2 linked regions of the Streptomyces sp. SN-593 genome follow. The protein of the gene in region 1 interacts with the protein of each later gene in a pairwise test. Links are inferred from orthologs where the notes say so. Each region holds a gene or a part of one and is shown on either strand. Other genes may lie near its edges.

Evidence for each region.
Region 2: the proteins of RVR_RS07850 (region 1) and RVR_RS15590 interact in binary tests that used the Escherichia coli proteins (3 or more experiments, as listed by UniProt). The link is inferred for Streptomyces sp. SN-593 from one-to-one orthologs.

The regions. Positions count from the first base shown.
Region 1 is NZ_AP018365.1:1,881,297-1,884,510, forward strand. The notes cover bases 1-2,977. They hold RVR_RS07850 (peptidoglycan D,D-transpeptidase FtsI family protein), read right to left. Parts: upstream 2,590-2,977; coding sequence 412-2,589; downstream 1-411. Other genes in these bases: RVR_RS07845 (UDP-N-acetylmuramoyl-L-alanyl-D-glutamate--2,6-diaminopimelate ligase), read right to left, coding at 1-298; ftsL (cell division protein FtsL), read right to left, coding at 2,594-2,977. In the rest of the region: more of ftsL, read right to left, coding at 2,978-3,214. UniProt on the Escherichia coli protein: Essential cell division protein that catalyzes cross-linking of the peptidoglycan cell wall at the division septum. Required for localization of FtsN.
Region 2 is NZ_AP018365.1:3,776,956-3,782,576, reverse strand. Bases 2,608-5,596 are described here. They hold RVR_RS15590 (transglycosylase domain-containing protein), read right to left. Parts: upstream 5,290-5,596; coding sequence 2,926-5,289; downstream 2,608-2,925. Other genes in these bases: RVR_RS15595 (GatB/YqeY domain-containing protein), read left to right, coding at 2,608-2,780. Also shown: RVR_RS15610 (LacI family DNA-binding transcriptional regulator), read left to right, coding at 1-767; RVR_RS15600 (metallophosphoesterase), read right to left, coding at 1,049-1,972; more of RVR_RS15595, read left to right, coding at 2,319-2,607. UniProt on the Escherichia coli protein: Cell wall formation. Synthesis of cross-linked peptidoglycan from the lipid intermediates.

The sequences.
Region 1 (3,214 bases):
CGGCGCGCGTGGCGCCGGCCGGGTCGGTCAGCACCGCCACCGCGCCGGCTCCGGCGGCCTGCGCGGCGAAGTCGGCGCCGTGTACGCGGGCGCCGGGCAGGGCCGCGTACAGGTCGCCGGGCCGGACCGCGCGGGAGTCGTGCGTGATGCCGGTGACCCGGGGGCCGCCGTCCGCCGCCGGGTCCGCGGCGGCGTCCGGGTCGAGGCGGCGGGCGAGGTCGGCCAGCGGCGTGGGGCGCACGTGGGCCGGGCGCGGGGCGCCCGGTGGTCTGAGGGTGGGTTGATGAGCTGTGGGCACGGCCGCGAGAGTACCGGGCGAGCCGGGGTCCGGGCCAAAACGGCCGCCGTCACGGCCGGTGCTGTCGCCGGCCGCGGGGGGCGCGGGCGGGAGGGGTCGGCTGCCGATGGTGATCACCCGACTTTCTTGTCGTGGGTGGCCGGGTCCGCCGGGTCCCAGGTGACCGGCAGCTTCGGCGCGGGGGCTCCGGAGGGGGCCACCCCCAGGGACTTGAGGGCGAACTGCATGACCTGCTTGAAGACCGGGCCGCAGATGTCGCCGCCGAAGTAACTGCCCTTCGTCGGGTTCTGGATCACGCACGAGACCGTCACCCGCGGCTTGTCGGCCGGCGCGAAGCCGAGGAAGGAGGAGGTGTAGCCCTTGTAGCGGCCGGTCGTCGGGTCCACCCGGTTGGCCGTACCGGTCTTGCCGGCCACCCGGTAGCCGTCGATGCGGGCGTTGATGCCGGTGCCCTGCTCGCTGCCGACCACCGACTCCAGCATCTGCGAGACGGTCCTGGCGGTCTTCGCCGACACCACCCGGGTCTTCTTCGGGGCGGCGGCCGGCACGTACCGGCCGTCGGGGCCGGTGGTGCCGCGGATCAGGCTGGGCTCGACCCGTACCCCGCCGTTGGCGATGGTGGAGTAGACCGAGGTGGCCTGGAGCGCGTTGACCGACAGGCCCTGCCCGAACGGGATGGTGTACTGCTGGGAGGCGTTCCAGTCCTGGGGTTTGGCGAGGATGCCGGGGGTCTCCCCGGGGAAGCCGATGCCGCTGGGCTGGCCGATGCCGAACTTCCGCAGGTAGGAGTAGAGCACCTGGTTGGCCTGCGCCTGGGTCTTGCCGAGCTGGCCGCTGGCCTCGATCGTGCCGATGTTGCTGGACTTGGCGAGCACCCCGTTGAGGGTCAGGTACCAGGTGCCGTGGTCGACGTCGTCGTGGAAGATCCGGTCGGCGCGCGGCAGGGTGCCGGGCACCGTGACGCGGGTGGTGGGGGTGGCCGTGCCGGTGTCGACGATCGCGGACATCGACATCAGCTTGCTGACGCTGCCCGGTTCGTAGGCGTCCTGCATGGCGGCGTTGCCGAGGGCGGCGCTGTCGGCGTGCGACAGGTCGTTGGGGTCGAAGCCGGGCGCGTCGGCCATCGCCAGCACCTGGCCGGTCCGCGGGTCCTGCACCACGACGTAGCCGCGGTCCGCCTTGGACTTCTGCACCTGCTGGGTGATGGCGCTCTGCGCGGCCCACTGGATGTCGCGGTCGAGGGTGAGCTGCACGTCGGTGCCGGGCACGGCCGGCTGCTCCTGGCTGCCGGCGGTGGGCACCTGGCGGCCGTCGGACTGCGCGTAGCGGATCTTGCCGTTCTTCCCGGCGAGTTCCTTGTCGAGCATGGACTCCAGGCCGCCCGCGCCCTGCCCCTGGCTGTTGACGAAGCCGATGACGCCCGCGGCCAGGTCGCCGGCCGGGTAGACCCGCTTGGAGTGCGGCACGTCGAAGATCCCGGCCAGCACGTCGGCGCCCTGGCCGGCGGCGGCCTTGGCGGCCAGGGTGGACTTGAGGTCCTGGATCTGGTTCCACGCCTGCGGCGACTGCTGCTGGGCGATGATCTGGTAGCGGGACTTGGGGGTGGCGAGCTGCTGGGCGATCTTCGTGGCGTCGCCGCCGACGATCGGCGCGAGAAGCTGGGCGGCCTGCTGCGGCGCGTCCTTCACCTTCGCCTGCGCGGGCGTGAACAGGTACGGGTCGGCGGTGATGTCGAAGGCGTCCACGGTGGTCGCCAGGTCCACCCCGGACCGGTCGGTGATGGTGCCGCGGTCGGCGGTGACCTCGTGGGTGACCCAGCGGTTGACCGCCGCCTTGGCGGCGTACGCGGACGCGTCCACGGCCTGGACCTGGAGCAGCCGCACCACGAACACGGACATCACCAGCGTCAGCACCACCCCGACCAGCCGCAGCCGCGGCCGGACCGCGCCGAGCCGCACCGCCCGCGGGCCGCCGGGCCGGGTCCGGCGCAGCGCGGCGGCCCGGCCGACGGGGCGCACCGGGTCGGCCCGCCAGGTCCCGCCCCGGTCGGCGCGGCCCGCGCCGCCGCCCGGGCGCGGCACGCGGGAGGCGCGCGGCCGGCCGCCGTCCGCGGGGTCGGCGTCGGAGCGGGGGGCCGCCGGACGGGCGGTACGGCGGGGCTGCGGGCGCGGCGCGGCGTCCCGCGGCCCGCCGCGCCGGGCGTCGCGGCCCGCACCGCCGGAGGCGCCGGTCGAGGACGGCCGCCGGGGGCCGTCGCCGCGCGGGCGGTCTGCGTCGTCGCGAGGGGTCACGCGCTCACCTGCCGGAGGTCGGGGTGGTGGGGGCCGGGAAGGTCGTCGCCGTCGCCCCGGACGTCGAGGTGGTCGCCGAGGTCGGGGTGGTCTGCGGCGTCGAGGAGTTCAAGGTGTTCGTGGCGGCCGAGGTGTTCGCGGTCGCGCCGCTCGGGGTGCCGGACGTGCCGGGCACGGACGTGCCGGGGGTACCGGAGGTGGCAGCCGTGTCGGACGTGCCGGCCGCGCCGGAGGTGGCAGCCGTGCCGGAGGGGTCCGGGGTGCCGGTCGGCGCGGCGGGCGTGGTCGGCGCCGCGGGCGTGGTCGGCGGGGGCGCGGGCGGGGCGGTGGCTGGCGAGGGGGTGCCCTGGACCTTGCCGTTCGGGTCGAGGAAGGCCGGGTCGCCGCCGGGCACCATGCCCAGCTCGCGGGCCCGCTTCTCCAGCGAACCGGGCGCGGAGTAGCCGTCGACCTCCTGCTGGAGCTGCTGCTGCTGGTCGGTGTAGTGCGTGGTCTGGTCCTGGAGCTTGTCCAGCTTGAAGGAGTCCCGGTTCAGCGCGGAGTTGAGCATCAGCAGCGAGATGAGTCCCCCGGCGAGCAGCGTCACGACCAGGACGACGAACGGGGTGCGCCGCGCGGTTGCGGA
Region 2 (5,621 bases), 1.9 Mb from region 1 along the record:
ACGACAGCTACCGGAACGTCGACTCGCCGTTCTGGCTGTCGAACCTCGTCGCCGACCACGTGACCCGTACGAAGCCGCAGCCCTGCTCGTGCCACGGCAGCACGTACGTGTACAGCGGCCGGGGCGTCGGCGGCACCCGGCAGGCCGGGCCGACGCTCCGCCAGGTCGCCGAGCTGGCCGGGGTCTCGACCGGCACGGTCTCCAACGTCCTCAACCGGCCCGAGAGGGTCGCCGAGGCCACGCGCGTCCGCGTCGAGAAGGCCGTCGCCGAACTCGGCTTCGTCCGCCAGATAGGGCCGTCCCGCGAGGCGGCCCACTGGCGGCGCAGCGGCCACGCCACGTGGATCTTCACGCCGGCCGCAACCGGCTGGTACCCGAAGAAGGCGCCGCAGGACGCCCACCCCGTCCCCGTGACGGGCGGGGCGTTCCCCGGCGTCCCCGTACGGGGCCGCGGGGCCTCCGGCCGCGCAGAGGCGTGCTGGATGCCCATCAAGGACCGGCTCACCCGCCACGGCCTCCGGCACGGGCACCGCACGCTCATGGAGGAGCTGGGCACGCCCAAGGTCCTCATGGACGACCGGATGGGCCACGAGGACGGATCGGTCGGCGCGCGCTACAGCCACGTCACCGACACCATGCGGGCCACGCTCATGGATCAGCTCACCGAGGTCTGGTTCGAGTCGCTGGATTCCCGCCTGCTGTTGCATCCGCGTTCGCCGGTCGCGGTGCTCGACCGGCTGTTGCAAGAGCGTGCCGCGTCCCGCTGATCCGGCCGACCAAGATCACACCCAGTTGACACCCAGAACGCTCCTGGAACGCAGTCAGGGCCGGTCTCCCCGAAGGGAAACCGGCCCTGACCTGCTGTTACGAAGTCGGGGTGGCGGGATTTGAACCCACGACCTCTTCGTCCCGAACGAAGCGCGCTACCAAGCTGCGCCACACCCCGGTGCAACGAGGATTACTCTAGCGGACCCGGAGCCCGAGGCGAAATCCGGTTTCGGGGAGGGGCCGGGGGCGCCCCGGGGGCGGGTGGGCCGGGGGAGCGGGGTCAGGTCAGGGTGAGGAGGGTGGCCTCGGGGGGGCAGGCGAAGCGGACCGGGGTGTAGCGGTTCGCACCGCACCCCGCGGACACGTGGAGGTACGACGTGGACCCGGTGGCGGTGTGGGTGGACAGGCCCTTCACCCGGTCGGTGTCGATGTCGCAGTTGGTGACCAGCGCACCGTAGAAGGGGATGCAGACCTGGCCCCCGTGGGTGTGGCCGGCCAGGATCAACGGGTAGCGGTCCGACGTGAAGGCGTCCAGCACCCGCAGGTAGGGGGCGTGGACCAGCGCGAGGTTGAAGTCCGTGTCCGGGTCGGGGCCGCCGGCCACCTCCGCGTAGCGGTCGCGCTTGATGTGCGGGTCGTCCAGGCCGGTGAGGCCGACCACGGGGCCGTGGTCGAGCTTGACCCGGCCGCGGGTGTTGCTCAGGCCGACCCACCCGGCCGCGTCGAACGCGTCGCGCAGGTCGCCCCAGGGGTTGCGGATCGCGCCGTGGGCGCCCCCGCTCTTGCCGTTGAGCCCGTGCTGGCCGCGGGCCTTCTCGACGAGGTAGCGGCCCGGGTTGCGGAACTTGGGGCCGTAGTAGTCGTTCGAGCCGAAGACGTACGCCCCCGGGAAGCGCAGCAGCGGGCCGAGGGCGTCGAGCACCTCGGGGACGGCGGTGGGGTCGGAGAGGTTGTCGCCGGTGTTCACCACGAGGTCGGGCCGCAGCCCGGCCAGCGACTGGAGCCAGCGGCGCTTCTTGCGCTGGCCGGAGACCATGTGGATGTCGGAGAGCTGGAGGATGCGGATCGGCCGCATGCCCTCGGGCAGCACCGGCACCTCGACCCGGCGCAGGCGGAACGACCGCGCCTCGAAACCTGCCGCGTAGGCCACGCAGGCCGCGCCAGCCGCCGTCACACCGAGGGGGATTCCGTATCGCGCGCGCATGCGTCCATCGTGTCAGAGTCCACACCCGCGGTGTGCGCTGGTACGGCCCCGGTACGACGGTATGGCCGGTAACGCTCCGGCGCGACGGCCGGTACGACAGCCGGTACGACGGTACGACCGCCGCACGGCCCGCCGCGGTCCGTCGTACGGTGCGACCCGTCCTACGGTACGACCGCGGCACCGGCGGCGGCGCGACCGTCCTGCGGTACGACCACCGCACGGCTGCACGGCAACGCCACGGCCCCGGCACACGGCCGCGCCCCCCGCACGCGGCCGCACCCCCCCGCACACACCCCCACCCGGATAATCCGGCGCACCCGCCCCCCGGTAGTGCGAAAATCGGCGTATGACCACGACCCTCAAGCAGCGACTGCACGACGACCTGACCGCCGCGATGAAGAGCCGCGACGAGCTGCGCTCCGCCACGATCCGGCTGACCCTCAGCGCCATCACCAAGGAGGAGGTGGCGGGTGACACGGCCCGGCAGCTCTCCGACGACGAGGTGCTCAAGGTGATCGCCCGCGAGGCGAAGAAGCGCCGGGAGGCCGCGGAGGCGTTCGCGCAGGGCGGTCGCGCGGAGTCCGCGCAGCGGGAGCGGGAGGAGGGCGAGGTGCTCGCCGAGTACCTGCCCAAGCAGCTCGACGACGAGGCGCTCGCGGCGGTCGTACGCTCGGCGATCGCGGAGTCCGGGGCGTCCGGGCCCAAGGCGATGGGCGCCGTGATGAAGGTCGTGAACCCGAAGGTGGCCGGGCTCGCGGAGGGCGGGCGGGTCGCCGCCGAGGTCAAGCGCCAGCTCGCGGCGGGCTGACCCCGCCACCTTCACCAGGCCCGCTCGGCCCGGTCCGCCCGCTCGGCACCCGCGCCACTCCCGCCGACGGCGGCAGGCACACGTAAGGGGCACCCACTCTGGTGGGTGCCCCTTACGTGTGCCTACGTCCGCGCGTGCTCCGCCGCTATGGGAAGCCGGTCCCCCCGCCCGACGGCTGGAGGATGCCTCCCGACCCGTCCGTCGTGCCCTGGTCCGACGTCCCCCCGGTCGTCGTCGTGCCACCGGTGGTGGTTCCGCCGGCGGCACCCGCGTCCGCCCCGCCGGTGGTCCCCCCGGCGGTACTGGTGCCCACGGTGGTGATCGCGCCGGTCGTCGTGCCCATCACCGTGAAGCCGCCGTTGCCGCCGTGCTTGCCGTGGCCCTTGCCGTTGTCTCCGCCGCCGTCACCGTTGGTGTCCCCGGTGGTGTCGCCGTTCGTCGGCTGGTCGGACTTGGTCGGGTCCGGGACGTTGAGCGGGACCGTGGTGAAGTTCTCCACCGGCGAGCCCTCAAGGGCGCCGGTCATGGCGTCCTTCCAGATCGGCGCCGGACCGGTGGCTCCCTGCACCTTGTCGTAGCTGGTCGGGCCGATGGTGATGTCGATCATCTGCCGGCTGTGCGCCGGGTCGCCCATCCACACGGCCGAGGCGAGGTTCGGGGTGTAGCCGGCGAACCAGGCGGCGTAGCGGTTGTCGGTGGTACCGGTCTTACCGGCGGTCTCCCGGCCGGTGAGGTTGGCCGCGGTGCCCGTACCGTCGTCGACGACGCCCTTGAGCATGGTGTTCAGGGTGTCCGCGGTCTGCTGCGACATGGCCTGCGAGCACAGCGACTTGGGCACCGTCAGGTGCTTGCCCTGGGCGTTGGTGACCGAGTTGATCACGATCGGCGTGCAGTAGACGCCGCGGTTGGCGAAGGCGGCGTACGCGGCGGCCACCGACAGCGGCGACACCTCGTTGGTGCCCAGGGTCAGCGACGCGCCCTCCACCAGCGGCTTGCCGTCGGCCCGGCCCACGCCGAGCTTGTCGGCCATCTTCACGATCGGGCACAGGCCGACGTCGGCCTCGAGCGCCACGAAGTAGGTGTTGATCGACTGCTTCAGCGCGTCGGGCATCGAGAACGGCCCGACCTCGGACGGCAGCTCGTTCTGCGTCGTCTTGTCGCTGTGCAGGACCGACCCGCTGCAGGTGGTCACGTCGGGGTACTGGAGCTTGTTCGGCGAGGGGTAGGTCTGCGAGGGCTTGTACCCCGCCTCCAAGGCGGCGGCCGCGGTGATCGGCTTGAACGTCGAACCGTTCTGGAAGCCCTCGCCGCCGTCCATGTCCTGGTCGACGGAGTAGTTGATCTGCGTCTCGTTCTTGTCGAGGCCGTACGGCTTGCTCTGGCCCATCGCGATGACCTTGCCGGTGCCGGGCTGCACCATGGTCATCGCCGCGGCGATGGTGTCGCTCTTGTAGACGTGGTTGCTGATGCCGTTGATCAGCGACTTCTGCGCCTTCGGGTCGAGCGTGGTGTGGATGGTCAGGCCGCCGGTGTCCCAGAGCTTGGCGCGATCGGCCTTCGTCTTGCCGAAGGCGGCGTTCTGGAGGAAGGTCTCGCGGACGTAGTCGCAGAAGAAGCCGGCGCCGTTGACGGCGGTGATGCAGCCGTTCTTGGGGGTGCTGACCTTCAGGCCGAGCGGGGCCTTCTCCGCGGCCGCGGCCTGGGCCGCGGTGATGTCCTTGAGCTGGGCCATCCGCGCCAGCACGGTGTTGCGGCGCTCGGTCGCGGCGTTCGGCGAGGTGATCGGGTCGTACCCGGTCGGGGACTGCACCAGCCCGGCCAGCATCGCGGCCTGCGGGAGGGTGAGGTCCTTGGCGTGGGTGCTGAAGTACCGCTCCGAGGCGGCCTCGATGCCGTAGGCCTGCTCGCCGAAGAAGGTGATGTTGAGGTAGTTCTCCAGGATCTTCTTCTTGCCGAGCTCCTTCTCGACCTGGATCGCGTACTTCATCTCCTTGATCTTGCGGCCCACGGTCTGCTGGGTGGCCTCGGCGACCTTGCTCTGGTCGTCGCCGGCCTCCTCCACGAACACGTTCTTCACGTACTGCTGGGTGAGGGTGGAGGCGCCCTGGGTGCCGCTGTCCGACGCGTTGTGGCTCAGGGCGCGCAGGATGCCCTTGAGGTCGATGGCGCCGTGCTCGTAGAACCGCGAGTCCTCGATGTCGACCAGCGCGTTGAGGATGTTGGGGCTCATCTGGGTGATCGGGACCACAGTGCGGTCGCGCGAGTACACGGTCGCGATGAGCCCGCCGTTCGCGTCGAGGATCTTGGACGCCTGGCTCAGCGGTGGCTGCTTCAGCTCCCCGGGCAGGTCGTCGAAGCCCTTGACGGTGCCCTTCGCGGACAGCCCGAGAGCGCCGGCGGCGGGCAACGCGATCCCCGCGAGCACCACCCCGGCCAACACGCTGACACCGAGGAACTTCGCGGCCTGCTGGGCCGTCGACACTCCCCCACCGGAACGCTTGTGAGCCATGCAGAGCAGCCTAAACCCCGATCCTGGGTGTTCCGGAGGGAGCGGTGCCTTTCCGGGCGGACGCGTACGAGACCGTGACATTGCGAGGTTGTGACCTTCGTGACGGGAACGGGTCACGAACGGTCGGCGGGGCGGGGCGCGCGCCGGCTCGCGACCGGTCGGAGTGTCGGGTCGTGCGCCGGCGCATGGCGTGGCGGGCGCCGCTCGGGACCCCGCACGCGACGCACGGAGCACGGGCCTCGCGAATTCCCGGACGCGCGGCGGGGTGGTCGCCTACTCTGTTGCATGCGGGGCGCGAGGGCATCGCTGCCCCTTACCTTCCATCGTCACTC